DNA from 3 places in the Pectobacterium punjabense genome. Region 3 is predicted to be linked to each of the others. Evidence: predicted binding sites of a transcription regulator. Region 3 holds the regulator's gene; each other region holds the start of a gene.

Region 1 (10,790 bases), 450 kb from region 3:
CTTCATTTGCTCTGGCACTTCGGCATAACCATAGCCAGGGAGATCGACTAAACGTACATCGTCTGCCACCTGGAACAGGTTAATCAACTGAGTACGGCCCGGCGTTTTACTGGTTCGCGCCAGGTTCTTCTGGTTGGTCAGCGTATTCAGCGCGCTGGATTTTCCGGCGTTAGAACGCCCAGCAAAGGCCACTTCAATACCGCTATCTGTTGCCAGATGGCGAATATCCGGGGCGCTGATGATAAAACGCGTCATGTGGTAGTTATATTGCTGGGTCACGATCGTTATCTCTGTCTGGATCTCTGTCTGGTTGGGGATTATACCTGTAACTGACAATAAAGGCGGGTTTATCTGCCTTAAAGTGCAGCAGACTGATATGAAAAGAAAAGCTCGGTCGTCTGATGTGGGCGCTTTTTTATTATCGGGCTTTCTGCTAGATTCCGCCGCACTTCCCTTATATCTGTGTACCTGAGAACAACATTATGAACCGACCTGTCAAAGGGGCTGCCGATAAGGCAGAAAAGCCCAAAGTAAAAAGAAAATCCCGCGAAGAGCTGGAGCGTGAAGCGCGTGAGCGGAAAAGAGATAAAAAACATCGTGGTCATGCTGCGGGTAGCCGAACTCAGGAAAAAGCGTCTTCTGACCAGAAGTCCGGGCAACGTAAAGTAGCCGATCCGCGTATTGGTAGTAAAAAGCCTGTACAGCTTGGCGTGTTAGATAGCGCTATCACTAAACCGAAGCCTAAGTCAAAGCCTTCTGCGCCCGTGGAGAAAGCCGTTGCTGCCAAGCCGACAATGTCTCCAGAAGAAGAGCTGGAAATGTTAGAGAACGATGCGCGTCTGGATGCCCTGTTGGATCGTCTGGATAGCGGTGAAACGCTGAGCGCTAAAGATCAGTCATGGGTTGACGAAACGCTGGATCGTATCGATATCCTGATGGAAGAGCTTGGAATCGAGCTGGGTGATGATGATGAAGAAGAGCAACAGGAAGACATGTTGCAGCTTTTAAAACGTAATAACCCGAAAGACGCGTTCTAATCAATGAAATGGCTGTTTCTGTTCCTGATATTGCTGGTTGCGTTTTATCTGCTCTGTCTGTTCAGTAAACTATGGTTATTGTCGAAGCGTAAGCATCGGTTGCATCGCGCCTTGTTTAACGGGCGCGTGAATCAGGTTCGACGCCCAAAACAAGAACATAGGAAACGTTTTTGAACGCAGCCCTTTAGGGCTGTGAGTCATCAGGGATGAGGTGAGTAGCGAAATGCCGGGAGCGCTTTTGAACGCCGTTTTTTGGTGATCTGAAGGAGGGGAAGGATAACCCACCGAGTAAAAACTGGAAGGAGTGAGCGAATATGTCGATACCGTCCGTTGACTGGGATCTGGCCCTGATTCAAAAATATAACTATTCTGGGCCGCGTTATACGTCTTATCCCACAGCGTTAGAATTCAGTGAAGCTTACGATGAGCCTGCGTTTCAGCATGCCATTGCCCGTTATCCGCAGCGACCGCTGTCGCTGTATATCCACATCCCTTTTTGCCATCGGCTGTGCTATTTCTGCGGCTGTAATAAGCTGGTTACGCGTCAGCAGCATAAAGCGGATGAATACCTTGATGTGCTGGAGCTGGAGATTCGTCAGCGCGCGCCGCTATTCGTCGGACGAATGGTGACGCAATTGCATTGGGGCGGCGGTACGCCGACCTACCTGAATACAGCACAAATTAGCCGGCTGATGTCACTGTTGCGTGAGCTGTTCTCTTTTTCCGAGCAGGCTGAGCTGTCGCTTGAAGTTGATCCGCGGGAAATTGAACTGGATGTTCTCGACCATCTACGTGCTGAAGGGTTTAACCGCCTTAGCATGGGGGTGCAGGATTTTAATAAAGACGTTCAGAAGCTTGTCAATCGTGAGCAGGATGAAGACTTTATTTTTGCCCTTATTGAACGGGCAAAGGCGCTTGGCTTCACCTCAACCAATATTGATTTGATTTACGGCCTGCCGAAGCAAACGCCGGAAAGCTTCGCCTTTACGCTACAGCGCGTTGCGGAATTAAGTCCGCATCGACTGAGTGTTTTTAACTATGCGCATTTACCTAGCCTATTCGCGGCACAGCGTAAAATTAAAGACGCGGATTTACCGAGCGCGGAGCAAAAGCTGGATATTCTGCAACAGACGATTGGGTCGCTGACGCAATCGGGCTACCAGTTTATCGGTATGGATCACTTTGCTCGCCCTGACGATGAGCTGGCGGTGGCGCAGCGAGAAGGGAAATTGCATCGCAATTTCCAGGGCTATACGACGCAAGGCGATAGCGATCTGCTTGGTATGGGTGTTTCAGCGATTAGTATGATCGGTGATAGCTATGCTCAGAACCAGAAAGAGCTGAAGCAGTATTATGCACAGGTTAAAGACCAAGGGCATGGCTTGTGGCGTGGATTACAGCTGACGCGTGATGATTGTCTTCGCCGCGATGTGATTAAGACGCTTATCTGTAATTTCCAACTCAGCTATGCGCCGATTGAAGCAGAATACGCGATCGATTTTAAAACCTACTTTGAGCAGGATTTAGCGCTATTGGCACCGCTGGTGGCTGATGGGCTGGTCGATAGTCAGCAGGACGGACTGGTGGTGACGCCGAAAGGACGTTTGCTGATTCGCAATATCTGCATGTGTTTTGATGTTTATTTACGTAGCAAGCTCAGGACACAGCAATTTTCCCGCGTGATTTAACCAAAAAAACAGCCAGTCGGTGTTCAGACCGGCTGGCTGTTCTCTTAACTTTTCTCTGATTAACTAAAGAAGTTAATCAGCGCGGCACACAAAACGGCGGCAATAGCAGCCTGCGGCGAATGGCTTGCCGCAGAGCCAATTTCAGCGCCGTGTGTTGCAACGGAAAGTGTCGCCGCAGAAATCAATGAGTCCAGCATGGTATTCCTCCCGAATCAGCGACACGATCATACTGCTGGCTCAAGGCAAGTAAAGGACAAATTAATGACAATTTCGTGCGCCAGATTGTATTTTTTATCACCAAATTGTTTGTTAACAATTGAGCAATAAAAAAACAATCTCGCTACTCCATTCCCAGCTCTTTTAATTTACGAGTCAGGGTATTTCTACCCCATCCCAGCAATCTTGCCGCTTCCTGTTTATGTCCCTGAGTATGCCGAAGTGCCGTTGTCAGTAGCGTTCTTTCCATTTCTGGTTGCGCTTCCGCCAGCAGGTTTTGATGACCGGAACGCAGTGCGCGATCGGCCCATTGTGCTAATAGCGTGGCCCAACTGTCTGGCAGAATATGCACGGTAGAATCGGGCGCGGTGGTCTCGAACAGTTCAGGCGGCAGATCTTGGATCAACACTTCCTGACCAGCGGCCATGACCGTCAACCAGCGGCAGGTGTTCTCCAATTGGCGAACGTTGCCAGGCCACGGTAAACGGGTTAATGCCGTTTCCGCTTCTGGATGCAAATTCTTCGGCTCGACACCCAGCTCTTTGGCCGTGGCCTGCAAGAAATAACGTGCCAGACGGGGGATATCTTCCCGACGCTCACGTAGCGGCGGCAGATGAACGCGGATCACATTCAGGCGATGAAATAGGTCATCACGGAATTTGCCTTCCTGCACGCGTTGTTCAAGATTTTGGTGCGTTGCCGCAATAATGCGGACATCCACTTTCACCGCTGCATAGCCGCCAACGCGGTAAAACTGTCCATCTGCCAATACGCGCAGCAGACGTGTTTGTACGTCTAGCGGCATATCGCCGATTTCATCCAGAAACAGCGTACCGCCATCGGCCTGCTCAAAACGACCCTGACGGATCTGGTTTGCGCCTGTAAACGCGCCTTTTTCATGGCCGAACAGTTCCGATTCGATCAGATCTTTGGGAATAGCGGCCATATTCAGAGCGATAAAAGGAGCTTTGGTGCGCGGGCTGTGGCGATGCAGGGCGTGTGCCACCAGCTCTTTACCAGTTCCCGATTCGCCGTTAATCAGCACACTGATCGACGAACGAGATAGGCGACCGATAATGCGAAAGACATCCTGCATCGCAGGCGCTTCACCGATAATGTCCGTTGTCGGACCATTGATCGGCTGGCTACGTACCGGCTGCTGTTGCTCCAGATAATGGCTGATTGCACGTTCAACTAGCGCAACGGCCTCATCAATATCAAAGGGTTTCGGCAAATAGTCGAACGCACCTTGTTGATAAGCGCTGACGGCAGCATCCAGATCGGAATGTGCCGTCATAATGATGACCGGGAGCATTGGGTGGCGCTGTTTGATTTGCTGTAAGAGCGCTAGTCCATCCATCCCTGGCATGCGGATGTCGGACAGCAGAACGTCGGGGGTTTGTGTTGCTAGCGCATGCAATACCTGATTGCCGTTCTCAAACGTTGCGCAGGTTAAACCCGCACCAGCAAGCGCGCGCTCAAGCACCCAACGGATGGAGCTATCGTCATCGACAATCCAGACTATCCCTCGTTGCATTGTGAACCTCACTGGCGAATGGGCAGGTAAACCGAGAATTCGGTGTGTCCTGGCCAACTGTTAAATTCAATTTTACCGGAGTGTTGGTCGATAAGACTGCGGGCGATAGAAAGCCCTAAACCGGTTCCCCCTTCGCGCCCGCTTACCATCGGGTAAAACAGGGTGTCCTGTAGCTGAGCGGGTACGCCGGGGCCGTCATCTTCCACATCAATACGGGCGGCGAGGCGGTAGCGCACACCGTGCAAGGTAAGCTGAAAAGCCGTGCGTGTACGTATCGTAATCGTCCCGCCTTCCTCGCCCAGCGCCTGTAGCGCATTTCGGGTAATATTCAGCAGTACCTGTTCAATCTGGTCGGGGTCGTGCGTTAACTCCGGCAGGCTAGGATCGTAATCTTTTACCAGCGTCACGTTATCTGGCTTTTCCAGTGAGACAAGCTGGCAAACACGTTCGGCGACCTGATGGATGCTTTGAGTGACGTGCAGGCCGGGCTGTTGTGGCCCAAGCAGGCGATCAACCAGATTACGCAGGCGATCCGCCTGCTCAATAATGACCTTGGTGTATTCCGTCAACGCGGGATCGGGCAATGCCTTGGCAAGCAGCTGTGCGGCTCCGCGCAATCCTCCAAGCGGATTTTTTATCTCATGTGCCAGACCTCGGACCAAGTCACGAGCGGCCTGCTGCTGTGCATGTTGAAGCTGTTCCTGACTGAGACGGCGCTGGTTATCCATCGGCGCCATTTCCAGTAAGATAAAATCGTTTTGTACCCGCTGAGCGGTGAGCGACATGATGTGCGCTTTGCCATCCACGACGAGGGTGACTTCGTTATCCGTAAAACCTTGTCCTGAATCCAGACTTTCACGCAGTAAATCGATATTCAGAGAAAAATATCCCAGCAAATCGGGCAGCGGTGTGCCAGATAATTTACGCGAGCTTTGTGCCAGTAATTGCTGTGCTGCCGGGTTGGAATAGTGAATCGCCAGATCGTTATCCAGCAATAAGATGCTATTTATCAGAGAATTTAGGATCTGCCCAGCATCGGGCAGCGTGCCTGTTGCCATAACGCAGACTCCCGCACCAGCATGGTGCATTTAGTGTGGATGATGGATGTTACGCCACAACGGCCAATGCCCGTGGTGAAAAAAGCCCATCCGAAGATGGGCTGAAGCGTTTCCACGGCAACAAGAACAAACTTCTTAGTATTCTGTTGGTTATCGGTGATGGTCGGGTATCAGCACACCCAACCACGCCAAGGCAGAGATTATTAGACGCTGTAGTACAGTTCGAACTCAACTGGGTGTGGCGTCATACGAACGCGGTCAATCTCAGATTTACGCAGTTCGATATACGCTTCGATAGCGTCGTCGGTGAACACGCCACCACGGGTCAGGAACTCGCGGTCTTCGTTCAGTGCAGCCAGGGCCTCGTCCAGAGAACCTGCAACTTTTGGAATCTCTGCTTCTTCTTCCGGTGGCAAGTCGTACAGGTTTTTGTCCATCGCATCGCCAGGGTGGATTTTGTTGATGATACCGTCAAGGCCGGCCATCAGCAGTGCGGCGAAGCACAGGTATGGGTTAGCTGCTGGGTCAGGGAAGCGCGCTTCGATACGACGTGCTTTCGGGCTAGCAACCACAGGGATACGGATTGAAGCAGAACGGTTACGGGCAGAGTAAGCCAGCATAACAGGGGCTTCGTAGCCTGGGACCAGACGCTTGTAGGAGTTAGTGGTTGGGTTCGCCAGGGCGTTGATAGCTTTAGCGTGTTTGATAACACCGCCGATGTAGAACAGAGCCAGTTCAGACAGGCCGCCGTATTTGTCGCCAGCGAACAGGTTAGTACCGTCTTTAGACAGAGACATGTGGCAGTGCATACCAGAACCGTTATCACCGAACATGGGTTTTGGCATGAAGGTCGCCGTTTTACCGTAGGCGTGAGCCACGTTATGTACGACATATTTGTAGATCTGAATTTCGTCCGCTTTTTTGGTCATGGTGTTGAAGCGGGTAGCCACTTCGTTCTGACCAGCAGTTGCCACTTCGTGGTGGTGAGCTTCAACAACCAGACCCATTTGCTCCATGGTCAAGCACATAGCAGAACGGATGTCCTGCGCTGAGTCGACAGGTGGAACTGGGAAGTAGCCGCCTTTCAGACCTGGACGGTGACCTTTGTTACCGCCTTCGTATTCTTTACCGGAGTTCCAGTAAGCTTCGATATCGTCGATAGCAACGTGGGAGCCGGACGTGCTGCTGCCGAAACGGATGTCATCAAACAGGAAGAATTCTGGCTCTGGCCCGAACAGTACGGTGTCGGCAATGCCAGAAGAACGCAGGAAATCTTCCGCACGTTTCGCGATAGAACGTGGGTCGCGATCGTAGCCCTGCATGGTGCCTGGCTCGAGGATGTCACAACGAATGATCAGCGTAGAATCTTCGAAGAACGGATCGATCATCGCGGTGCTGGCATCTGGCATCAGAACCATGTCTGACTCGTTAATACCTTTCCAGCCGCCAATCGAGGAACCATCAAACATTTTACCTTCTTCGAAGAAGTCGGCATTGACTTGATGAGCCGGAATGGTGACGTGCTGCTCTTTACCTTTAGTATCCGTGAAGCGTAAATCAACAAACTTCACTTCGTGCTCATTCAGCATCGTCAAAACATGTTCTGCGGACATACTTGGTTCTCCCGATTGGTCATTTATCGTCGTGGAACGAATATCGTTGTGGATTGATGTTGTTGCCGTGAGTAGACTAAAGCTAAAAGTGTGCCAACTTTTTAAATTCGTGCAATGTGTTGCCCCTTGGGGCTTTCTCACGTAAACCCACTGCACCATTATAGTCTAAAGCACCAAAATGGTGCTCCATATGTGAATTATTGCACTTATTTAGTGCATTCATGTTCGCTTGTAGCGCTTTTGCACCGTGAAAGGGATCACAAAGCAGGCAGCTCTAGGTTGTTTATCATAGATGCTTGTGATCTTGTTTAGTCCCTCGATTAATACGTGTACAATAGCGCGCTATTTCTAAATGCCTGAGGCAAAGCTGTGATCGAAAATTTGCGTAACATCGCCATTATTGCGCACGTTGACCATGGGAAAACCACCCTGGTTGACAAACTGTTGCAACAATCCGGAACGTTCGGTGAACGTGTCGAAGCAACTGAGCGTGTAATGGACTCCAACGATTTGGAGAAAGAGCGTGGAATTACTATCCTCGCAAAAAATACCGCCATTAATTGGAAAGACTACCGTATTAACATCGTAGATACCCCGGGACACGCCGACTTCGGCGGCGAGGTTGAGCGTGTTATGTCGATGGTTGACTCGGTACTGCTGGTTGTTGATGCGATGGATGGCCCGATGCCGCAAACTCGTTTCGTGACCAAAAAAGCGTTTGCCAACGGTCTGAAACCTATTGTGGTTATCAACAAAGTTGACCGTCCTGGTGCGCGTCCTGACTGGGTTGTCGATCAGGTATTTGACCTGTTCGTGAACCTGGATGCGACTGACGAGCAGCTGGATTTCCCTATCATTTATGCTTCTGCGCTGAATGGTATCGCGGGTCTCGACCACACTGACATGGCGGAAGATATGACTCCGCTGTATCAGGCGATTGTCGATCACGTTTCTCCGCCTCAGGTTGAGATGGATGCGCCGTTCCAGATGCAGATCTCTCAGCTGGACTACAACAACTATGTTGGCGTTATCGGTATCGGCCGTATCAAGCGCGGTAAAGTTAAGCCTAACCAACAAGTCACTATTGTTGATAGCGAAGGCAAAACCCGTAACGGTAAAGTCGGTAAAGTTCTGACTCACCTGGGTCTGGAGCGTATCGACGCGACTGAAGCGGAAGCAGGCGATATCATCGCGATCACCGGTCTGGGCGAGCTGAACATTTCCGACACTATCTGCGATCCGCAGAATGTCGAAGCGCTGCCAGCACTGAGTGTCGATGAACCTACCGTTACCATGTTCTTCAACGTCAATACTTCACCATTCTGCGGTAAAGAAGGTAAGTATGTGACGTCGCGCCAGATTCTGGAGCGTCTGAACAAAGAGCTGGTGCACAACGTTGCTCTGCGCGTTGACGAAACCGAAGACGCCGATGCGTTCCGCGTTTCTGGCCGTGGTGAATTGCACCTGTCCGTTCTGATCGAAAACATGCGTCGTGAAGGCTTCGAACTGGCTGTATCACGTCCGAAAGTTATCAACCGCGTTATCGACGGTCGTAACCAAGAGCCGTTTGAAAACGTAACGCTGGACATCGAAGAACAGCACCAGGGTTCAGTCATGCAAGCCATGGGTGAACGTAAAGGTGATGTGAAAGACATGATCCCAGATGGCAAGGGTCGTATCCGTCTGGATTACCTGATCCCTGCTCGTGGTCTGATCGGTTTCCGTACCGAATTCATGACTATGACGTCTGGTACAGGTCTGCTGTACTCCACGTTCAGCCACTACGATGACGTGCGTCAGGGTGAAATCGGCCAACGTCAGAACGGCGTGCTGATCTCTAATGGTCAGGGTAAAGCGGTCGCGTTCGCACTGTTTAGCCTGCAAGATCGCGGTAAGCTGTTCCTCGGACACGGTGCAGAAGTGTATGAAGGCCAGATCATCGGTATTCACTCACGTTCTAACGACCTGACGGTAAACTGTCTGACCGGTAAGAAACTGACCAACATGCGTGCATCGGGTACTGACGAAGCGACTACGCTGGTTCCGGCCATCAAAATGTCTCTGGAACAAGCGCTGGAGTTCATTGATGATGACGAACTGGTTGAAGTTACGCCACAGTCTATTCGTATTCGTAAGCGTCACCTGACTGAAAACGATCGTAAGCGCGCGAGCCGCGGCAGCAAAGACGTCTAATTTCAGACCGATTTGTATTGTCACGTAACAGGGTACCTTCGGGTGCCCTGAATTTTATGCGCTTTCTTCCACTTTAACCTTTCCTTTATATTTCCTCCCTGTTCAGCTCCGCCATTTCCCGCTACAGTGAAAATCCTACGATTGCGTCAGAAGGTGGCTGCCATGCTGTATATCTTTGATTTGGGTAATGTCGTCATTGATATTGATTTCAAAAGAGTATTGGGCGTCTGGAGTAATCTGAGCAGCGCGCCGCTCGCAACGTTGCAAGAGCGCTTTGTCATGGGCGACGCGTTTGAACAGCATGAGCGGGGCGAAATTAGCGACGAGGAATTTGCCACCAGGCTGTGCCAGGAAATGGGCATCGCCCTGAGCTTCGAGCAATTCACCGCTGGCTGGCAGGCTATTTTTATTGCACTGCGTCCTGAGGTTATCGACATCATGCAGCGTTTGCGTCAGGAAGGACACCGCGTGGTGATTCTGTCGAATACCAATCGTCTCCATTGTTCACACTGGCCAGCATTGTTTCCAGAAGTGGGGGATGCGGCTGACAGACTCTATTTGTCGCAAGACATTGGGCTACGTAAACCTGAATTGGCGATTTATCACTATGTCCTGACACAGGAAGGTGTTACGCCTGAGCAGGCCGTGTTTTTTGACGATAATTCTGCAAATATTGATGCTGCGCAGAGTCTGGGCATTCACAGCATTCTGGTGACCGATCGTCACGTGGTTCCAGACTTTTTCGCTATGCAGACAACGACGGCCAAAGCATGATTTGTATCGCAGGGGCGGACATAGCCCCTCTTGGGAATGATAACATCAGGAGTAGTTGGGTTTTATGATTGCGCTAATTCAGCGGGTTTCCAGCGCCAGCGTTACGGTAGAAGGCAGTGTGGTTGGGGAAATCGATAAAGGTTTGCTGATCTTGCTGGGCGTTGAGCAGGGCGATGACGAACAAAAAGCTACACGACTTTGCGAGCGCGTGTTGGGCTACCGGATATTCGGTGACGATGACGGGAAAATGAACCTCAATGTGCGTCAGGCATGCGGTAATGTGCTGGTGGTTTCCCAGTTTACGCTGGTGGCCGATACGCAGCGTGGTATGAGACCTGGATTTTCCCGTGGTGCACATCCCTCAGAGGCCGATCGCCTCTATCAGTATTTTGTTGGGCAGTGTCGTGAGCAAGGCGTTCATACAGAAACGGGGCAGTTCGCGGCGGATATGAAAGTGGCATTGGTGAATGATGGCCCGGTGACGTTCTGGTTACAGACATAAAGCTGCTGTTCCGTGTATCAGTTTGAGATCTTATGAACCATGGTGCAACAAAGCATCATCGGCATAGAGGAAGGGCTATGTATCATCTGAGAGTACCTGAAAGCGCGGAAGAACTGGATGCGTACTATCAATTTCGCTGGGAAATGCTGCGTAAACCCCTACACCAGCCGCT
Region 2 (10,790 bases), 970 kb from region 3:
CAATAAGCAGTGCCAATGCACCAAGTACCATCCCAATCGTGCTGAATTTACTCTTTTTATCTGTTGTCATCATTTTCGCCACTCCTGATTGGCATAAAATACGCTGTTGGTCGATATCGCCACAAATCGTAGAACTCAACCAGCCTGTTTATCGTATCACTCTCTGTAAAAGGTAATGAATTCCCATATTATACAGTTCGTTATGTTTTTTCATTATCGAATGGTGATGTGGTTTTCTGACGTTGTCAGCGAGTGTTGAAGCCAATTTGGGGCGGAAAGAACATTGCTTTTCTCTCCCAATGGCGGAAAGTAGAGAAAAGTTTTCTATGGAGTGGCCTTATGTTGGATAAAATTGATCGCACATTGCTGAATATGCTGCAACAGGATTGTACGCTCTCGCTACAGACGCTGGCCGATGCGGTCAATTTGACATCCACACCGTGCTGGAAACGTCTAAAGCGTTTGGAAGAAGAGGGGATAATCAGAGCGCGAGTGGCACTACTAGATAATGAACGTTTGGGTTTAGGGTTGACGGCGTTTGTCTTATTAAAGACGCAACAGCACAATCGGGACTGGTATCAGACCTTTACTCGCGTGGTGTCCGACATGCCGGAGGTACTGGCTTTCTATCGTATGGCTGGCGAATACGATTACCTGATGCAGGTTCAGGTCGCTGATATGAAAAGCTATGATGATTTCTATAAGCGGTTAGTGAATGGCATTCCCGGGCTAGTCGATGTAACATCTAGCTTTGCTATGGAACGAATCAAACATACCACGGCATTGCCCTTATCCCTGTGATCTATCGTTCATCCGTCTTTTAATAATCATTTTTCTGAGTCTGTCATGACCCGTCTGACTATTGGAACGAAAACCGCGTGAGACTGTTTGCTCAACTAAGTTGGTATTTTCGCCGCGAATGGCGTCGCTATCTGGGCGCTGTCGCACTACTCATTGCGATTGCTATTCTGCAATTACTCCCTCCAAAACTGGTTGGCGTGATTGTCGATGGTGTGACGCAACGCGGCATGTCGATGGCCGAAATGATGCAGTGGATTGGCGTGATGCTACTGACCGCCGTCATGGTCTATCTGCTGCGCTATGTGTGGCGTGTATTCCTGTTTGGGGCCTCATACCAGTTGGCGGTCGAGTTACGAGAAGATTTTTACCGCCAGTTAAGCCGCCAGCATCCTGCATTTTATCAACGCCACCGTACTGGCGATCTCATGGCGCGCGCGACTAACGATGTCGATCGCGTGGTATTTGCTGCCGGCGAAGGCGTGTTGACACTGGTTGATTCGATGGTGATGGGCTGTGCTGTGCTGGTGGTCATGTGTACGCAGATTAGTTGGGAGCTCACTTTGCTGGCGCTGCTCCCGATGCCCATCATGGCACTTTTCATCAAACGTTATGGCACCCAACTGCATAACCGTTTTAAATCCGCACAGGCGGCATTTTCTTCGCTTAACGATCAGGCGCAGGAAAGTTTGACCAGTATTCGGATGATTAAAGCCTTTGGGTTGGAAAACTATCAATCTGCACGTTTCGCGCAGGTTGCCGCGGATGCTGGCGCTAAAAATATGCACGTTGCCCGAGTCGATGCCCGCTTCGATCCCACGATTTATATTGCCGTCGGGCTGTCGAATTTGCTGGCGATTGGCGGCGGCAGTTGGATGGTGATCAATGGTTCGCTGACATTAGGCTTGTTGACCAGTTTTGTCATGTATCTGGGATTGATGATATGGCCGATGCTGGCGCTGGCCTGGATGTTTAATATTGTTGAACGCGGTAGTGCGGCATATGGCCGTATTCGACAGCTACTCGCGGAAGACGCTGTGGTGAAAGACGGTGAGGAGTCATTGCCTGCCGATCGGGGCGTGTTGGCAGTGAATATCTCCGCGTTTCGCTATCCTGATAATACCCGCGATGCTTTAAAAAATATTCAATTTACCTTGGCTCCGGGCAATATGTTGGGGCTATGCGGGCCGACAGGTTCGGGAAAAAGTACGCTGCTAGCCCTGATCTTGCGTAATTTCGATAGCCAATCGGGAGAGATTCGTTATCACGAGCGTCCATTGAATGCCATTCGCTTGGATGAGCTCAGGAGCCGTTTTGCCGTTGTCGGACAAATGCCTTTTTTGTTCTCGGATTCGGTGGCACAAAATATTGCACTGGGTCGCCCGAATGCCACGCAGCAGGAGATTGAACATGCGGCACGGCTTGCGAGTGTGCATGATGATATTTTGCGTTTGCCTCAGGGTTACCTGACAGAAGTTGGCGAACGCGGCGTGATGCTCTCTGGCGGTCAAAAACAGCGAATCGCGATTGCACGAGCGCTACTACTGGATGCTGAAATTTTGGTGCTGGACGATGCGCTGTCTGCGGTTGATGGGCGAACGGAGCACCAGATTTTGCAGAATCTCAAAACATGGGGCGAAAAACGGACGCTGATCATCAGTGCACACCGCCTGTCAGCCCTAACCGAGGCGAATGAAATTGTGGTGCTGCAACAGGGGCAAACCGTGCAGCGTGGCACGCACCGAGCGCTGGCGGCAGAACCTGGCTGGTATCGGGATATGTATCGTTATCAACAGCTGGAGGCGGCGCTGGATGATGTGCCGCAGTTGGAAGGATCGAAAAATGAATAGCCCCCAACAGTTTTGGCCAACCCTGAAACGTTTGCTGGCCTATGGTTCCCCCTGGCGAAAACCGCTGATGTTCGGTGTCCTGATGCTGTGGGTTGCTGCTATCGCTGAAGTTTCTGGTCCTATATTGGTGAGCTATTTCATTGATCATCTGGTGGCTAAAGGCCAATTCCCGGTGGCGATTGCGGCTGGCTTGGCAATGGCCTATATCCTGCTGCAAATTTTGGCGGCTTCACTGCACTATTTTCAGACGTTATTGTTTAATCGGGTAGCCGTTGGTGTCGTGCAGCAACTGCGTATTGATGTCATGGATGCTGCATTGCGCCAGCCGCTTAGCACATTTGATACGCAACCTGTCGGGCAGTTGATTTCACGCGTCACCAATGACACAGAAGTCGTGAAAGATTTGTACGTCATGGTGGTGTCAACAGTATTACGCAGTGCGGCACTGGTTGGTGCGATGCTGGTAGCGATGTTCAGTCTGAACTGGCAGATGGCGCTTGTTGCGCTGATGATTTTCCCCGCAGTAGCGGCGGTTATGGCGCTCTACCACCGCTTTAGTACGCCGATTGTACGCAAAGTGAGAAGCTATCTGGCGGACATTAATGACGGTTTCAACGAAGTCATTAATGGCATGGGTATCATTCAGCAATTCCGCCAGCAGGCACGTTTTGGGAAGAAGCTAGGCGTAGCCAGCCATGCGCATTACGAAGCACGTATGAAGGCCTTGCGTCTGGAAGGTTTCCTGCTGCGGCCTCTGCTCAGCTTATTTGCCGCGATGGTACTGTGTGGGTTGTTGATCCAATTCGGTTTTAGCTCTATGGGGTCGGTTGGTGTTGGGGTCTTGTATGCCTTTATCAACTACCTTGGCCGGTTGAATGAACCGCTAATTGAACTGACGACTCAGCAATCGATGTTGCAGCAGGCGGTTGTTGCCGGTGAACGTATCTTTGAGTTGATGGATGGCACAAAGCAGCGCTACGGAAATGACGATCGTCCTCTGGTGTCTGGACGCGTTGATATTAACGATGTCTCTTTCTCCTATGGCACAGAAAAACGTGTGCTACAGAATATTTCTCTGACGATACCCGATCGCGGCTTTGTCGCTTTAGTGGGGCATACCGGTAGTGGAAAAAGTACATTAGCCAGCTTACTCATGGGGTATTACGCCGCGGGGGAGGGTGAGATTCGGCTTGATGGTCGGCCGCTATCGACGTTATCCCATGGAGTTTTGCGCCAAAATGTGGCAATGGTGCAACAGGACCCGGTAGTGCTGGCGGAGTCCATGTTTGTGAATGTAACTCTGGGGCGTGATATCAGTGAAGAGGCCGTTTGGCGGGTGCTGGAAGTGGTGCAGCTCGCTGAATTGGTTCGTGATCTCCCTGAAGGGTTACATACGCGCATTGGTGAGCAGGGGAATAACCTGTCTACTGGACAAAAACAGCTGTTAGCGATTGCAAGGGTGCTGGTGCAAACGCCTAAAATCCTGATTCTCGATGAAGCGACGGCGAATATTGATTCGGGTACGGAGCAAGCGGTACAAAAGGCGCTGCGAATTATTAGGGAACAGACAACCTTAATTATCATTGCACATCGGCTTTCCACCATCGTTGAGGCAGATACGATCATGGTGCTCCATCACGGACAAACCGTCGAACGGGGAACACATGAGCAACTGCTGCAACAGCAGGGGCGCTATTATCAAATGTATCAGTTGCAACTGGCCGGAGAGGATCTTGCTAGCACCAGTACCGAGCCTTGTACCGCATAGCACCATTATCTGTCATTCCACGTTCTGCACCGCGTCGAGTGGTGCAGAACGACAGTCAGCTCATGTCTTCGCACCATCAGCAAGCATCATGATTCAGCTTTTTGCTCGCTCTGCACTGAAAACACTCTCGATGCACTAATTCGGTGCGTTTTTTGCCCGTATCTTTCCATCTTTCTTTCCTATTGAATTTGATTTTTACCCTTTCCCATCTTTAATCACGTTATCTTTCCTGATTTATGCCAGATAAATCATTTATGGCACACCGTTTGCTTTAATCATTGCGTAGACCGACTTCATAGAGCGCGTAATCGAACAAGTGGCGGGCGAAAGCCTGAACGTAATGGCTAGGGGGAAGATAAATGAAACTGGTTACTGTGGTGATAAAACCATTCAAGCTGGAAGATGTACGTGAAGCGTTATCTTCTGTCGGCATTCAGGGGCTTACTGTCACTGAGGTGAAAGGATTTGGTCGTCAGAAAGGGCATGCGGAGCTATACCGTGGTGCTGAATACAGCGTTAACTTTTTGCCCAAGGTAAAAATTGATATCGCGATTGCAGACGATCAACTGGACGAAGTCATCGACGTCATCAGCAAAGCCGCGTATACCGGAAAAATTGGTGATGGCAAGATTTTTGTCGCCGAGCTGCAAAGGGTTATCCGTATTCGTACGGGTGAAACTGACGAAGCCGCACTTTAACAACACCTAGCGTAGATACGTAAATAGGGATGGATGAAAATGAAAAAACTACTCTCTTCATTAGGTCTCGGTGTGGCGGCATTACTCCCGACCTGGGCAATGGCTGCAACACCGACGATTGATAAAGCGGATAACGCTTTTATTATGATTTGTACCGCGCTGGTACTCTTTATGACTATACCGGGCATCGCACTGTTTTATGGCGGCCTGATCCGTTCAAAGAACGTTCTGTCTATGATGACGCAGGTGAGCGTAACATTCGCAATGGTCTGTATCCTGTGGGTTGTTTATGGATATAGTTTGGCCTTCAGCGAAGGTAACGCGTTCTTCGGTGGGTTCAGCACCTTTATGTTGAAAGGCATTGGGATTGAGTCTATCAGTGGCACTTTCTATCAGTTTGTACACGTAGCGTATCAGGCTTCCTTCGCCTGCATCACCGTTGCGCTGATTGTCGGGGCAATTGCTGAGCGTATTCGTTTCTCTGCGGTGCTGATTTTTGTTGCACTGTGGCTGACATTCTCTTATCTGCCAATGACGCACATGGTGTGGGGCGGTGGTTATCTGGCGGCGGATGGCGCACTGGACTTCGCGGGCGGTACGGTCGTTCACATCAACGCTGCGGTTGCTGGGTTAGTTGGTGCTTACCTGCTGGGCAAGCGTGCCGGCTTTGGTAAAGAAGCGTTTAAACCGCATAACCTGCCGATGGTATTTATCGGTACGGCGATTCTGTATATCGGCTGGTTTGGTTTCAATGCCGGTTCTGCGGGCGCTGCGAACGGTATTGCTGCTCTGGCTTTCCTGAATACGGTTGTTGCGACTGCTGCTGCCATTCTGGCATGGGTTGGCGGTGAGTGGCTGGTTCGCGGTAAACCTTCTTTGCTAGGTGCGTGCTCTGGCTGTATCGCGGGTCTGGTGGCCATTACCCCAGCGGCAGGTACGGTAGGTGTGGGTGGCGCATTGATCATCGGTCTGGCTGGTGGTGTTGCCGGTCTGTGGGGCGTAACAGTACTGAAAAGATGGCTGCGCGTGGATGACCCGTGTGATGTGTTCGGTGTTCACGGCGTGTGCGGTATCGTTGGTTGTATCCTGACAGGTGTGTTCTCTTCGGCTTCGCTGGGTGGTACTGGCTATGCAGAAGGCGTGACGATGGCGCATCAAGTTTGGGTGCAACTGTTCAGCGTGATTGTTTGTCTGGTGTGGTCTGGCGTAGTGGCATTCGTTGCTTTCAAAGTGGCGGATATGATTGTCGGCCTGCGTGTACCTGAAGAGCAAGAGCGCGAAGGTCTGGACGTCAACAGCCATGGCGAGAGCGCTTACAACCAGTAATTGTGCTTATAACCAGTAAGTGAGATCGACAGTAAACAGGCGTGGGGGAAACTCCACGCCTGTTTTATTTACGACATTATATAGCCTAAATAATTCGAGTTTCAGGCAGGCGGCAAGAGAAGGACAAATTCGTCTGGAACGAATTTGACCAGCCAGAGGCTGGCCTTCGGTGAGAGACAGGATGTCTCTCATTTCATCCCGATGAGCTTACTCAGGTAAGTGATTCGGGTGACTGACAAACCTGCCAGAGGCTAGTTTGAACGCTGCTTGCAGCGGCCCCAACGGGGCGAGCCACACGCCAGTGTGCCGAGTAACGCGGCCAACGCACATGCAACTTGAAGTATGACGGGTATAGTGAATTTAGTGCTCGCGGCGACGCATGACGCCTTCCTGCATGCTGGATGCAACCAGCACGCCTTCTCGGGTATAGAATTGCCCGCGCACGAAGCCACGAGCGCCGGATGCGGACGTGCTTTCTACGGTGTATAGCAGCCAGTCATCCAGCCGGAAATCACGGTGGAACCACATTGAGTGATCGATCGTGGCAACTTGCATACCTGGTTCCAAAAAGCCGACGCCATGAGGCTGCAAGGCGGTGAGTAAGAAATTGCAGTCAGACGTATAGCCGAGAAGATATTGATGAATACGCTTATCGTCCGGCAGCGTGCTACTGGCACGACACCAAACGTGCCTGACTGGCTCGTCCACTTCCCCCTTCAGGGGATTGTGGAATTTAACCGGGCGCATCTCAATCGGACTAGCTTGAATAAATTTATCGCGAAAGCGTGGCGGCAGAAGGTGCTGCATACTTTGCGCGATTTCTTGTTCGGATTGTAGTGCTTCTGGCGGTGCGACGTCTGGCATCACATTTTGGTGCTCAAACCCTTCCTCATGGCTTTGAAAAGAGGCCGTCATATAAAAAATGGGTCGACCATTTTGGATAGCACTAACGCGTCGGGCGCTAAAACTATTGCCATCGCGTAGGTTTTCAACGTCATAAATAATCGGTTTCTGGCTGTCGCCGGGTAGCAAAAAGTAGCTGTGAAAAGAGTGAATGTTGCGCTCGATAGGAACGGTCTGCTTGGCGGCTGACATCGCCTGTCCCACGACTTGCCCACCAAAGACCTGGCGCAGCCCCAAATCATCGCTTTGTCCGCGAAATAGCCCTTCTTCGAGTTTCTCTAAATGCAAGAGGTCGAGAAGGTGTTGTAGTGATTGACTCATGGTATCGGCCTCAATGGATGCGGATGGTTAGTTATCTGTTTGTTCTGTAAGGTTTAAAATATCTATTTGTGGCTTTTTACTATAATGAATGTGTGGTTTTTAGGAAAATATCAGAATTTTGCACCATCACTATTATGTTTATTGAATCATACTATTTGTAAGTGCCGGTTTACGATACCGGTAGTCTGACAATAATAAAGGAGACTGACCGAATGAAATTATGGCATATCTTAGGCGGTATCACGTTATCGATGACTCTGGCCGCATGTGCACAGAGAAGTGATTATGGCGTTTCTCCTCAGACTGGCGCACCTGTTACCTCTGTTTCCTCACAGCGCCCGGCTGTCGCAATGCCTGCGGTAACGGGTACAGTGAATATTCGTCAGCGTATTGCGTTGCCTCATAACGCGGTTTTGACCGTTACGGTGTCTGATGCATCGCTGGCGGATGCGCCTTCAAAAGTGATTACTCAGAGTGTGACGCGTACAGAAGGAAAGCAGGCACCTTTCCAATTCGAGTTACCGTATAACCCGGCTGATATTCAGCCCAACGCGCGTATCTTACTCAGCGCGGCAGTTGCGATCGATAATCGCGTCGTCATGGTGACGGAGAACGTCTTACCCGTTATTAGCAATGGGGTGAACCGTGCCGATTTGGTATTGGTGCCTGTTGCTTCAGTCCCGTTACCCGCGAAAAATCAGGGATCGATGATATCCAATCCGGCGAATGAAACCCCTCATATGCTTCAGGGGCAACCTGCTTCATCCTCTATGGTGCCTGCGCAGCCAATCTGGTAATTCATCAGTATACGCGCCGTTATGGCGCGTATTGCCAGCGATACTTAGCAAGATCCACCTTACCCTGGCGATTGAAAATAATGCCTTCCGCTTGTAGCGCTGATTTTTGGCGTAGGTAATCTCCACCGACGAGTGATATTTCGCCTTTACGGTTGATTACCCTATGCCAGGGGAGTTTACTGTCTTTCGGCAAACGTTTTAACACACCGCCGACTTGCCTCGAAGCTCTGGGCGAGTCGGCAAGTTGCGCGATATCGCCATAGGTTGCTATTTTTCCATAGGGAATCGCCGCGACAATTTGAAAAACGCGTTGGCGGAAATTATCGTTTTCTTCTGACATCAGCGCATATTCCTGGCTGCTCCTGAATCGATTGGATGCCATAGTGGCACAGCAGGGTGGGCAAGAAAACAACGGTTAGTGTGTGTTAGCTTGCAATTGCTTATCTCATCGCCGATAATGCCCACCGCTTTGTGACGAGCAGTAGCATTGTTATAAAGTTGTCAATGGAGGCCCTGTCGGTTCTCCCGCAACACTAACCTGTGGACTCGGTCAGATCCGGAAGGAAGCAGCCGCAGCAGGAGACGTGTGTGCCGGGATGTAGCTGGCAGGGCCTCCACCATTTCTGCTCTTGCATGGATGCTTCATCGTCGACGAGGTATTCATTCTCTGTCGATAAACTCGACTCGCCGCCATAAACCCACTCTCATACATAATCTTTGTGCCGTCATTCTCGATTCTACAGGCGTCGTTGCTTGAACTCTGTTTTTTCTGGCGGATTCTCGGATCTCTTTACTTCGCGATTAATCATTGCGCCAATTATTACGACCCCTGTTTTTATCACGGGATATACCATTTATGATGATATCAATGCGATTGCTATATGCCGTTATACTTCAAGTTACCTGTGCATTGGCGGCGTTCATTCACCCGAACCACTTACCTGAGTAAACCCATCGGTATGAAATGATAGACGTCTTGTCTCTCACCGAAGGCCAACTGTTGGCTGGTCAAATTCGTGCCCGATGAATTTGTCCTTTCCTTGCCGCATTATTCAAAATGAGTTCGTTTGGTCCTGAAGTTCGAATTATTTAGGGTATAAATGATAAACGGTAGGGAAATAAATGGGGTGAAATAGTATTTCATTTTTTATGTGGAAAATACAATTTGTTACAAGTCTTGTTTAATTAATGTATTAAAAAGATAATAAAAACAAAGGCCGATAATATTATCGGCACAGTGTATTTAATGTCAGTTTTTGTATGCACGCCGTTAGAAATTAACGGACGTATCGCCATACTGCGGTAGGAACTTTGTCGTAGAGTTTGTTCATCGTCAGCTCTGCCAGACGATGATCGGCTGCAGAAAAGAACATCTCCAGCTCATCATTGGAGAGTTCATACTTGTTTTTTTCAATAACGCGTTCGAGAGTGTCTATGGTTGTGCATTTACGCAAACGCATCAAATAATCGATTTTTTTCATAATGGCCTATGCAAACAGTACCTGGTGGTTAAAAAATATAAATAAATTATTGCTTAAGTTTTAGCAGGCGTACAGACGTTCTCCCCTGAGAACATTCCGAATAATTTTGCTTTAGACTTCTGCCAGCGTCGTAGTTCAGCATCATTAATACCATAGTTGCTAAACAAGACGTAAGTATCATCTAAATACTTTTCTACCTGCTCTGAAAGCTCACTTTCGTTAGGGTATTTTATTTTAAATGTGAGAATAAACGTAGCGATATGCTCAATAAGCTCATTTAATTGGAGATTGATCGCAGAGGTTGGATCATTGACCCAGCCATGACTGCTATCGCCTAACGTTGCTATGCTTTCATCACACAGATTCTCACATAAGAATCTGAGTTGGGCAATATCATAATGTTTTGGTGTGTACTCATCCATATCAATCCCTCCGTTAAGCCGTTATTCAGTGTTACTGCGGTTAACACCTGGTAAACAGGTAGACTGATGAAGCCTGCAAGATAAAGACGTTAGCATTGTTTCGTATTGATGTTGTTACAGACAATGCGTTTAGCCATTGTGATTCGTTCAACATTGAATGAGACAACGGCGATTTTCGAACCTCTCACATATTACTATGTCGTGAAATAGGGCTGGCGTAAATACCAACCTATCATGACTTAACCTTAAGTATAGCTATACCATGTTGGTTACGATTAGGTCATTCTATATATGACTATAGCAAAAGCGTTCGTGAAATTCGCGGATAATAGGTAAGGTTTTCACCGCTATTTATTTTGATTAATCCTCAGATTTTTTTGTAACAATGAGCATAGAATAAACTCATCGGCAGCTTATTTAATTGTT
Region 3 (10,790 bases):
TTCATTCATTAAACGATAAGGGTTCGTTTGATCCGCCGCGTTGGCTAATGGCGCGACCACCAGTAAAGCCACCATCAGTAAACGTTTAAACATGCAGATATCCTCTTATGGATGTGAAGGAACAGGTTCGTTGCTGTGCTCAGGCGTTGCCGTAGGATCGGCACCCGTCACCGTACCCGATTGACTAGCATTATCCTCGCTATTGCTGCCGCTCTTATATAGGAATTGACCGATGAGATCTTCAAGCACCATCGCGGACTTGGTGTCCTGAATCACACCACCGTCCTTCAAAATCGTCGTGCCCATCTCTTCATCTTCAAAGCCCATGTTCAATGCCAGATACTGTTCACCCAGCAAGCCAGAGGTACGAATAGCCAGAGAGCTGGTATCGGGAATATGATCGTAACGCTGCTGAATATCCATCGCCACGCGTGGCAGATACGTTTTCTCATCCAGAGAGATATCCGCTACGCGACCGATGACCACACCGCCAATTCTGATCGGAGAACGCGCTTTTAACCCGCCAATGTTGTCAAACGTCGCGTACAAGCGGTACGTTGGCTCACTGCCGATCGATTTTAGATCGGCCACTTTTAGGCATAAAAAAAGAATGGCAGCCAGCGCGATCAACATAAACACACCAACCCAGACTTCAGTTTTCTTTGTTTGCATCGACTCAGTTCCCAAACATCAGTGCTGTCAGCACAAAATCCAATCCCAGTACTGCTAACGACGAGTGCACGACGGTTCGTGTCGTTGCACGGCTGATCCCCTCAGACGTCGGGATCGCGTCATAGCCGTTAAACAGTGCAATCCAGGTCACGGTAATCGCAAATACGATACTTTTAATCACGCAGTTCAGCACATCCTGACGCCAGTCAACCGCGCCCTGCATGGCAGACCAGAAGAAACCACTGTCGATACCTTTCCAGTCCACACCGACCAGCCCGCCTCCCCAGATCCCCACAGCGACAAAAATCACCGCCAGCAGCGGCATGCTGATTAGCCCCGCCCAGAAGCGCGGCGCGACAACGCGGCGCAGTGGATCGACCGCCATCATCTCCATGCTGGAGAGCTGCTCAGTTGCCTTCATCAGCCCAATCTCCGCCGTCAGCGCAGAGCCCGCCCGTCCGGCGAACAACAGTGCCGTCACCACCGGGCCAAGTTCACGCAGCAGCGACAGCGCCACCATCATGCCCAGACTAGCCTCGGCGCTGTACGTTGTCAGGATGATATAGCCCTGTAACCCCAACACCATGCCGATAAACAGGCCAGAAACCATGATGATAAGCAGAGACTGCACGCCAACGCTGTAAAGTTGTTTCACCAACAGCGGCCACTGTTTTTTAAATTCGGGTTTACCCACCAACGCATTAAACAGCATCAGCCCAGCGCGCCCAAACGTGGCACTGGTAGAGATTCCCTGACGTCCTAGCGACGCCAACGTCCGTAATAACATGGCTGCGTTACCCCTCTGAACCTAGCAGCGACGCTTTATAGTCACCCGCAGGAAAACGGAAAGGCACAGGCCCATCGGCGATGCCATCCAGGAACTGACGAACCTGCGGGTCATCATTCGCCCTAAGTTGATCTGCCGTTCCTTCCGCCACCACTCGCTTGTCGGCCACGATATACGCGTAATCGGCGATGCTCATCACCTCCGGTACATCATGAGAAACCACAATGCAGGTCACGCCCAATGCGTGATTAAGCTCATCGATCAGCTTCACCAACGTGCCTAACGTGATCGGGTCCTGCCCGACAAAAGGTTCGTCGAACATAATGAGTTGCGGGTCAAGCGCAATGGCTCTCGCTAACGCCGTCCGCCTCGCCATACCGCCGGAAAGTTCAGCAGGCATCAGCTCAGCAGCCCCACGCAACCCCACCGCTTCCAGCTTCATCATGACGATGCTACGCAGTAACGATTCTGGCAGTTGGGTATGTTCGCGCAACGGCCAGGCGACATTGTCAAACACATTCAAATCGGTGAATAACGCGCCGGACTGAAACAACATGCTCATTTTCTTGCGCGCGCTGTACAGTTCCCTGCGCGACAGCACCGGGATATTCTCGCCATCAAACCAGATTTCACCACTGTCTGGCTGTAGTTGCCCGCCAATCAGGCGTAACAACGTGGTTTTACCGATACCGGAAGGCCCCATGATCGCAGTGACCTTGCCTTTAGGAACATTCAGCGTGATGTCCGTAAAAATCTCTCGCTCTCCGCGCCGAAAGCTAAGACCACGGATCTCGACCAGATTAGTTGCCTCATGGTTCATTATTTCCATTCCTTACCAATCAGTACGCTTATAGAACATCTTTCACTCCAGCCTAACGGCTGACTTTCATTAGAGTGAGAGTTTTACAAAAACTTACCGTAAGTTCTTGTCCAAAATTGCGGCATAAACCGTTACCTGATTTTACTTATCGCGACAGGTTTTACTTTTTCGCCAAGCGCCGTCAGAATTAGCACTCATCACAGAAAAGGGCTTTTTGTGCGAAATTCGTCCAGAAATACTGACTTATTCGACAACAAGCCAGTGATTATACACTAAATAATTCGAGTTGCAGGAAGACGGCCTGCCAAGGCGAGGCTCAGAAATGAGCCGAGTATTGCCAACGCACCTGCGGCTTGAAGTATGACGGGTATATATCCTATTAAAGGACGCTGCATGCTTTTTGCAACACTACTCTTGTTCGTTGGTTTGCTATTACTGGTTTACGGTGCCGATCGTCTTGTCTACGGTGCCGCCGTGCTTGCGCGTTCTCTCGGCTTACCGCCTTTTATCATCGGCATCACTATTGTCGGCTTCGGCACCTCACTACCTGAGCTGATCGTTTCTGTTACTGCGGCCTTAAACGATCAAAACGATATGGCCGTCGGCAATGTTATCGGCTCCAATATCACCAATATTTTACTCATTCTCGGCAGCGCGGCACTCATTCGCCCACTCACAGTACATTCGACTCTGCTGCGCCGAGAGCTGCCGCTCATGTTGTCCGTCACTTTATTGTGTGGCGTTTTGCTGCATGATAGCTACCTGAGTCGCGCCGACGGCATGATGCTGCTCTTCGCCGCCAGTCTGTGTCTGGTGTTGATACTTCGTATGGCACAACAGGCACAGCGGGAAGGCGGCGACAGCCTGACTCGTGAACAGTTGGCAGAACTGCCGCAGGACGACAGCAATCAGATGGCTGCCGTGCTGTGGCTGATTCTCGGTATGATTATTTTACCCATGGCCGCCCGGATGGTGGTGGATAACGCGACCGTCATTGCGCGTTACTTCGATGTCAGCGAATTGACCATCGGGCTGACCATATTGGCGATCGGCACCAGCCTGCCTGAGCTTGCTACGGCCATCGTCGGGACGTTGAAGAAAGAAGATGATATTGCACTGGGTAACCTGATTGGCTCGAACATCTTTAATATTGCAATTGTGCTGGGCGTACCCGCACTACTCTCGCCGGGCGCACTGAATCCTCAGGTTTTTCAGCGCGACTATTGGGTCATGCTGGCGGCGAGCGTGTTGTTAACCGCACTATGCCTCAGCAAAAAACGCCATATAGGACAGGGCGCAGGCGCATTATTATGCTGCGCGTTTATCGCCTACCTTACGGTGTTGTTCTGTTTTTCATAAGAACCTGTTTTTCATAACTATGCGGTTCCGTTTTTCATCATAATCAGGACTATTGGTATGTCACAGTTTGAACACGATGCTCATCTAAAACAGCAGTCTGACCGTGCACTATCCGATCATGCAACACAAGCCGATCACGAACGACAATCCGATCACACGCAACAGAAGGGGCCTGAACTGCCAGCAAACTTCGATTTCCAGCAGGCAGGCAAGCAGGTACTGAGCATCGAGCGCGATGGGCTTGCGCAATTAGATCAGTATATTGACGACAATTTTACGCTCGCCTGTAAAAAGATCTTTCACTGTCAGGGCAAAGTGGTAGTGATGGGAATGGGCAAGTCCGGCCACATCGGCTGTAAGATTGCCGCAACCTTCGCCAGCACCGGTACGCCCGCTTTTTTTGTCCATCCAGGCGAAGCCAGCCACGGTGACCTTGGCATGGTAACGCCGCACGATGTCGTGATCGCGATTTCCAACTCTGGCGAATCCCATGAAATCCTGTCGCTGATCCCTGTTCTGAAACGACAGAAAGTGTTCCTGATCTGCATGACCAGCGCACCAGAAAGTACGATGGGTAAAGCGGCGGATATACACCTGTGCGTCCACGTTCCTCAGGAAGCCTGCCCGCTCGGTTTGGCTCCTACCACCAGCACGACTGCGACGCTGGTGATGGGCGATGCGCTCGCCGTGGCGTTGCTACAGGCGCGCGGTTTTACTGCCGAAGATTTCGCCCTCTCTCACCCCGGTGGCGCACTTGGCCGCAAACTTTTACTGCGTATCAGCGATATCATGCATTCTGGCGACGAGATTCCCCATGTCCCACACGATGCCTCGCTGCGTGATGCACTGGTGGAAATTACGCGCAAAAATCTGGGTATGACGGTAATCTGCGAAGCGGATATGAAAATTCAGGGTATCTTTACCGATGGTGACCTGCGCCGTATCTTCGACATGAATATTGACTTGAACAGCGCGCGCATTGCTGATGTGATGACCGCGGGCGGCATCCGAGTTGCACCGCAAACGCTGGCGGTGGACGCACTTAATCTGATGCAGTCGCGCCACATTACCTCAGTGCTGGTGGCAGAGAACGATCGTCTGGTCGGTATTGTCCATATGCACGATATGCTGCGGGCTGGCGTGGTTTAAAAAGAAAGGATAATTGTGAATGAGTGAAACCAGGGCGCAAACCGATACCTGTTATGGGCCTGTCGATCAACAGGTACTGGATAAAGCCCGTGAAGTTCGCCTGTTAATCTGCGACGTTGACGGCGTGATGTCCGATGGTCTGATTTACATGGGTAACCACGGCGAAGAGCTGAAAGCGTTTAACGTCCGTGATGGCTATGGTATTCGCTGCTTGCTGACGTCTGGCCTTGAGGTTGCCATCATTACCGGGCGTTCCGCAAAATTGCTGGAAGATCGCTGTAAAACACTGGGCATTAACCACCTTTATCAAGGGCAATCGGATAAGGTTTTGGCCTTCAACGATCTGTTGGATAAACTGTCGGTCACAGCAAATCAGGTGGCCTATATCGGCGACGACATGATCGACTGGCCAGTGATGGCACAGGTTGGTCTGAGCGTTGCCGTAGCGGACGCCCACCCGCTGCTGTTACCGCGCGCGGATTATGTCACCCGTATTGCGGGTGGCCGTGGCGCAGTTCGTGAGCTGTGTGATTTGATTCTGTTCTCGCAGGACAAGCTGGAGCATGCCAAAGGGTTGTCGATATGAGTAAAACCAAGCGTTGGCTGACCGCTTTTCTCGCCCTGTTGGTATTGATCCTCATCGGCTGGAATATTGCGGATGACGACACCGTATCGACACCGGATGCAAATGACCCTACTGTGCCAGTCTATACCAGCGAAAAGACCAACACTCAGGTATACAGCCCTGCGGGTAAACTAAGCTACAGACTGATTTCGGAAAAAGCGGAGTATTTCAACGATGAGCAGTTGAGTTGGTTTACGACCCCCGTTGCCACGCTGTTCAATGAACAAGGCATTGCAACCTGGTCAGTACGCGCCGATCGCGCCAAGCTGACAAAAGACAAGATGCTCTATCTGTATGGCCACGTCGAGGTGAATAGCCTGACAAAGGACACTCAGCTTCAGCGCATCACAACGAATAATGCCCAGGTGAACCTGGTCACGCAGGACGTCGCTTCCGATGATGAAGTCATCCTGTACGGCGCCAGCTTTACCTCAAGCGGAATGAAAATGCGCGGAAATCTGCGTAATAAAACGGCCGAGTTGATCGAAAAGGTAAAAACCTCTTATGAAATCCAAAACCAATAACCTGATGCGTAACACCCTGATCGCCAGCTCGCTGTTCGCCGTCAGCGTTTCCGCCTTTGCCGTGACTGGCGATAGCAACCAGCCTATTCACATTGATTCAGCCCAGCAATCTCTGGACATGCAGGGCAACACCGTGACGTTCACCGGCAATGTTGTCGTGAAACAAGGAACGATTGAAGTGAAGGCCGATAAGGTCGTTGTGACACGTCCACAGGGTGCACAAGGCAGCGAAGTGGTGGAAGGTTACGGTAACCCCGTGACGTTCTACCAGATGCAGGATAACGGCAAGCCGGTAAAAGGCCACGCGCAAAAAATCCGCTATGAGCTGGCCAAAGACCTTCTGGTACTGACAGGTAATGCCTATCTGGAACAGCAGGACAGCAATGTCAAAGGCGATCGCATCACCTATTTGGTGAAACAACAGCAGATGGAAGCGACCAGCGATAAAGGAAAACGCGTGACGACGGTGTTAGTCCCCTCTCAGCTTCAGGAGAAAGAGAACAAAAGCCAGCCTTCTCGTTCTCAACAACCGCAACCACGGGTCACTGAATAAGTTATGGCAACATTAACCGCAGAAAATCTGGCTAAGGCGTACAAAGGCCGTAAGGTCGTGGAGAACGTCAGCCTCACCGTCAACTCCGGTGAAATCGTCGGCCTGCTCGGGCCGAACGGTGCAGGAAAGACCACAACATTCTACATGGTCGTGGGTATCGTCCCACGTGATGAAGGACGCATCGCCATTGATGACGACGACATCAGCCTGCTTCCTCTGCACGAGCGCGCCTTACGCGGCATCGGCTACCTGCCGCAGGAAGCCTCGATTTTTCGTCGCTTAAGCGTCTACGGCAACCTGATGGCGGTGTTACAGATCCGTAAAGATTTGACGACCGAGCAGCAGGAAGATCGTGCCAACGAGTTAATGGAAGAATTCAATATTACTCATTTGAGCGATAGTCTGGGACAATCTCTGTCGGGTGGGGAAAGACGCCGCGTGGAGATTGCGCGTGCGCTAGCGGCAAACCCAAAATTTATCCTGCTGGATGAACCGTTTGCGGGCGTAGACCCGATCTCCGTACTGGATATTAAAAAAATTATTGAGCATCTGCGTGACAGCGGACTGGGCGTGTTGATTACCGATCATAACGTCCGCGAGACGCTGGATGTCTGTGAACGAGCCTACATCGTGAGTCAGGGCAACCTGATCGCCCACGGTTCACCGACCGATATTCTGGCCGATGAACAGGTGAAACGCGTCTATCTGGGCGAAGGCTTCCGACTCTGATAGGGTAATATTTTCTTTTTGCAGTACTTATGGGACGTTAGCGCGATTTATGAAGCAAGGTTTGCAACTCAGGCTTAGCCAGCAACTGGCCATGACTCCACAGCTCCAACAGGCAATTCGGCTGTTGCAACTGTCCACGCTTGAATTGCAACAGGAGATTCAACTGGCGCTGGAAAGCAATCCGTTGCTTGAACAAACGGATCAGCACGACGAAATCGAGTCATTCGAAAAGGCAGACAGCGATTCACTGGATACCGGTGAAGCCCTCGAGCAACGGGACATGCCGGAAGAATTACCGCTCGATGCCACCTGGGATGAGATTTATTCCGCGGGCACGCCGTCGGGCACTGGCACCGATTATCGCGACGAAGAACTGCCAATTTATCAAGGTGAAACCACGCAAACGCTTCAGGATTACCTGATGTGGCAGGTTGAGCTGACGCCGTTTTCAGATACCGATGCCGCCATCGCGACCTCGATTGTCGATGCCGTGGACAACACTGGCTACCTGACGGTGCCGCTGGAAGACATCCTCGACAGCATCGGTGACGACGACGTGACGCTGGAAGAAGTCGAAGCCGTACTTAAGCGCGTGCAACGCTTCGATCCTGTAGGCGTTGCTGCTCGAGACCTGCGTGATTGTCTGCTGGTGCAACTTTCCCAATTTGACAACAGCACGCCGCGCTTGCTCGAGGCTCGCCTGATCGTCAGCGATCATCTCGATCTGTTAGCCAACCATGATTTCCGCAGCCTGATCCGCGTGACTCGTCTAAAAGAAGAGGTGCTGAAAGAAGCGCTGGCGCTGATCCAATCGCTCGATCCCCGACCGGGACAATCGATCAACACCGGTGAATCTGAATACGTGATTCCTGACGTGCTGGTACGTAAAGTTCAGGGGATCTGGGCCGTCGAACTCAACACCGACAGCGTTCCCCGTTTGCAGATTAATCAGCAATATGCGGCGCTGGGTAACAGCACGCGCAACGACAGCGACGGGCAATTTATTCGCAGTAACCTGCAAGAAGCGCGCTGGCTCATCAAAAGTCTGGAAAGCCGCAATGACACGCTGCTGAAAGTGACCCGCTGCATCGTCGAACAGCAGCAGGATTTCTTCGAGCAGGGCGAAGAATTCATGAAGCCTATGGTGTTGGCAGACATCGCCCAAGCGGTAGATATGCATGAATCCACCATCTCACGCGTGACGACACAGAAGTTCCTGCACAGCCCGCGCGGCATTTTTGAGCTAAAATATTTCTTCTCCAGCCACGTTAATACCGATAGCGGCGGAGAAGCCTCGTCAACGGCAATCCGTGCGCTGGTGAAAAAGCTTATTGCCGCGGAAAACCCTGCGAAGCCATTGAGCGACAGCAAGCTCACCACGTTGCTCTCCGATCAGGGCATCATCGTGGCACGCCGTACCGTCGCAAAATACCGAGAGTCTTTATCTATCCCACCATCGAATCAGCGTAAACAACTGATTTGATCTCAACAGAGAAGGAAGACACTATGCAGCTCAACATTACCGGACACCACATCGAGATCACTGAACCACTGCGTGATTTTGTAAATGGCAAATTTGCCAAATTAGAGCAGTATTTTGACCGGATTAATCAGGTCAATGTGGTATTGAGAGTGGAAAAAGTTCAGCAAATTGCCGAGGCCACGCTCCATGTTAATGGTGGGGAGCTGCATGCAACCTCCGAGGCGGCAGATATGTACGCCGCGATAGATTTATTGATTGATAAGCTGGCAAGACAGCTCAATAAGCATAAAGATAAGCTCAAGCAGCACTAATTTTCTCCTTTGCCATTTGGTAAAGGAACAAACCCACGCTATCCGACGGATGGCGTGGGATCACCAGAAGTGAAAGCGTCGTTAAGTGAAAATAAAATGAGCCACGATCCCGTATTGCAACTCAGCACCGTGTTACGTCCTGAGTGCACCCGAAGCACCGTCCACTGCCAGAGTAAAAAACGGGCATTGGAAATTATCAGCGAGCTGGCCGCCAGGCAGCTTAACATTCCCTCGCAGATTATCTTTGATGCCATCCTGACCCGGGAGCGGATGGGCAGCACGGGAATCGGCGGCGGCATTGCCATTCCTCACGGTAAGCTGGAAGACGATAATGCGCTGGGTGCCATCGGTGTTTTCATCCAGTTAGAGCAACCGATCGCTTTCGATGCTATTGATAATCAGGCTGTTGATCTGCTTTTTGCCTTGCTGGTTCCAGCGGAACAATGTAAAACCCATTTGCATACCCTGTCGCTTGTTGCCAAACGACTGGCGGATAAAACGGTTTGCCGACGCCTACGCGCGGCGCAAAGCGATGAAGAGCTGTACCAGATTATGACGGAAGCGGGTTAAACCAGACGATCGTCATACTCACGATGACGGGCTATTCGCAGTAGAACGAGAGAATGCTTGCAATCCGTGCGCTAAGCCGTCATTTTTTAGCGATACATCATAAAAATCATGGCAATGAAAATTCGCCATCACGTTGCCAGAGGGGAGTCGTCAGATGGTACTGATGATTGTCAGCGGTCGCTCAGGATCAGGAAAATCTGTCGCCCTGCGCGCATTGGAAGATATGGGGTTCTACTGCGTAGATAATCTACCAGTGGTTCTTCTGCCAGAACTGGCAAATACGCTTGCGGCTCGTAATATTTCTGCCGCAGTCAGCATTGACGTGCGCAATATGCCGGAATCTCCAGAGATCTTCGAGCATGCCATGGAGCAACTGCCATCAAGCTTCTCGCCTCAGTTGCTGTTTCTGGACGCCGATCGCAACACGCTGATCCGTCGCTATAGCGATACCCGCCGCCTGCACCCACTGTCCAGCAAGAATCTGTCGTTGGAAAGCGCGATTGATGAAGAAAGCGACCTGCTGGAACCGCTGCGTTCGCGCGCCGATCTGATTATCGACACCTCAGAGATGTCGGTGCACGAACTGGCCGAAATGCTGCGTACACGGCTGCTCGGCAAGCGGGAACGCGAGCTTACGATGGTGTTCGAATCGTTCGGCTTTAAGCACGGTATTCCTATCGATGCGGATTACGTCTTTGACGTACGTTTCCTGCCGAACCCGCACTGGGACCCGAAACTGCGTCCGATGACCGGTCTAGACAAGCCCGTTGCGTCCTTCCTCGACCGACATACCGAAGTGCACAACTTTATCTACCAGACTCGTAGCTATCTCGAACTGTGGCTGCCGATGCTGGAAACCAATAACCGTAGCTACCTGACCGTCGCCATTGGCTGTACTGGCGGTAAGCACCGTTCGGTTTACGTCGCTGAACAGTTGGCAGACTATTTCCGCTCACGCGGTAAAAACGTACAGTCACGCCACCGTACGCTGGAAAAACGTAAACCCTCGTGATAGTCGGCAAACCAGTACAGCCAGGTAACCCATGACAGTCCGGCAAACGGTTGAAATCAAAAACAAGCTCGGTATGCACGCTCGTCCAGCGATGAAGTTGTTCGAATTGGTGCAGAGCTTTGATGCGGAAGTGATACTACGTAATGACAGCGGCACCGAAGCCGAAGCCAGCAGCGTGATTGCCATGTTGATGCTG

The links. Region 3 encodes sigma-54, which starts transcription at its own class of promoters, with help from an activator protein. Its sites were predicted from a motif close to GTTGGCACANNTTTCGCTNT; they were not measured.
Region 1: a site for sigma-54 is predicted at 7,228-7,247, ahead of glnA (glutamate--ammonia ligase). Genes of this name have one in related genera too.
Region 2: a site for sigma-54 is predicted at 4,670-4,689, ahead of glnK (P-II family nitrogen regulator). Genes of this name have one in related genera too.

Annotation. Positions count from the first base shown of each region.
Region 1 is NZ_CP038498.1:4,698,254-4,709,043, reverse strand. Features, by position in the region: gene yihA (ribosome biogenesis GTP-binding protein YihA/YsxC) at 1-279, opposite strand, end outside; gene yihI (Der GTPase-activating protein YihI) at 483-1,037, shown strand; gene hemN (oxygen-independent coproporphyrinogen III oxidase) at 1,352-2,725, shown strand; gene E2566_RS21280 (YshB family small membrane protein) at 2,785-2,922, opposite strand; gene glnG (nitrogen regulation protein NR(I)) at 3,066-4,478, opposite strand; gene glnL (nitrogen regulation protein NR(II)) at 4,487-5,536, opposite strand; gene glnA (glutamate--ammonia ligase) at 5,740-7,149, opposite strand; gene typA (ribosome-dependent GTPase TypA) at 7,519-9,342, shown strand; gene yihX (glucose-1-phosphatase) at 9,505-10,116, shown strand; gene dtd (D-aminoacyl-tRNA deacylase) at 10,181-10,618, shown strand; gene fabY (fatty acid biosynthesis protein FabY) at 10,696-10,790, shown strand, end outside.
Region 2 is NZ_CP038498.1:1,320,894-1,331,683, forward strand. Features, by position in the region: gene E2566_RS05880 (hypothetical protein) at 1-73, opposite strand, end outside; gene E2566_RS05885 (Lrp/AsnC family transcriptional regulator) at 340-801, shown strand; gene E2566_RS05890 (SmdA family multidrug ABC transporter permease/ATP-binding protein) at 879-2,648, shown strand; gene E2566_RS05895 (SmdB family multidrug efflux ABC transporter permease/ATP-binding protein) at 2,641-4,416, shown strand; gene glnK (P-II family nitrogen regulator) at 4,776-5,114, shown strand; gene amtB (ammonium transporter AmtB) at 5,154-6,440, shown strand; gene tesB (acyl-CoA thioesterase II) at 6,801-7,664, opposite strand; gene E2566_RS05915 (YbaY family lipoprotein) at 7,877-8,461, shown strand; gene E2566_RS05920 (MGMT family protein) at 8,481-8,801, opposite strand; RNA gene ffs (signal recognition particle sRNA small type) at 8,976-9,072, shown strand; gene E2566_RS05930 (HHA domain-containing protein) at 9,739-9,942, opposite strand; gene tomB (Hha toxicity modulator TomB) at 9,996-10,364, opposite strand.
Region 3 is NZ_CP038498.1:350,710-361,499, reverse strand. Features, by position in the region: gene mlaC (phospholipid-binding protein MlaC) at 1-93, opposite strand, end outside; gene mlaD (outer membrane lipid asymmetry maintenance protein MlaD) at 106-672, opposite strand; gene mlaE (lipid asymmetry maintenance ABC transporter permease subunit MlaE) at 677-1,459, opposite strand; gene mlaF (phospholipid ABC transporter ATP-binding protein MlaF) at 1,467-2,279, opposite strand; gene E2566_RS01660 (calcium/sodium antiporter) at 2,673-3,638, shown strand; gene kdsD (arabinose-5-phosphate isomerase KdsD) at 3,696-4,787, shown strand; gene kdsC (3-deoxy-manno-octulosonate-8-phosphatase KdsC) at 4,807-5,373, shown strand; gene lptC (LPS export ABC transporter periplasmic protein LptC) at 5,370-5,936, shown strand; gene lptA (lipopolysaccharide ABC transporter substrate-binding protein LptA) at 5,917-6,489, shown strand; gene lptB (LPS export ABC transporter ATP-binding protein) at 6,493-7,218, shown strand; gene rpoN (RNA polymerase factor sigma-54) at 7,268-8,701, shown strand; gene hpf (ribosome hibernation promoting factor) at 8,725-9,012, shown strand; gene ptsN (PTS IIA-like nitrogen regulatory protein PtsN) at 9,109-9,582, shown strand; gene rapZ (RNase adapter RapZ) at 9,737-10,594, shown strand; gene npr (PTS phosphocarrier protein NPr) at 10,626-10,790, shown strand, end outside.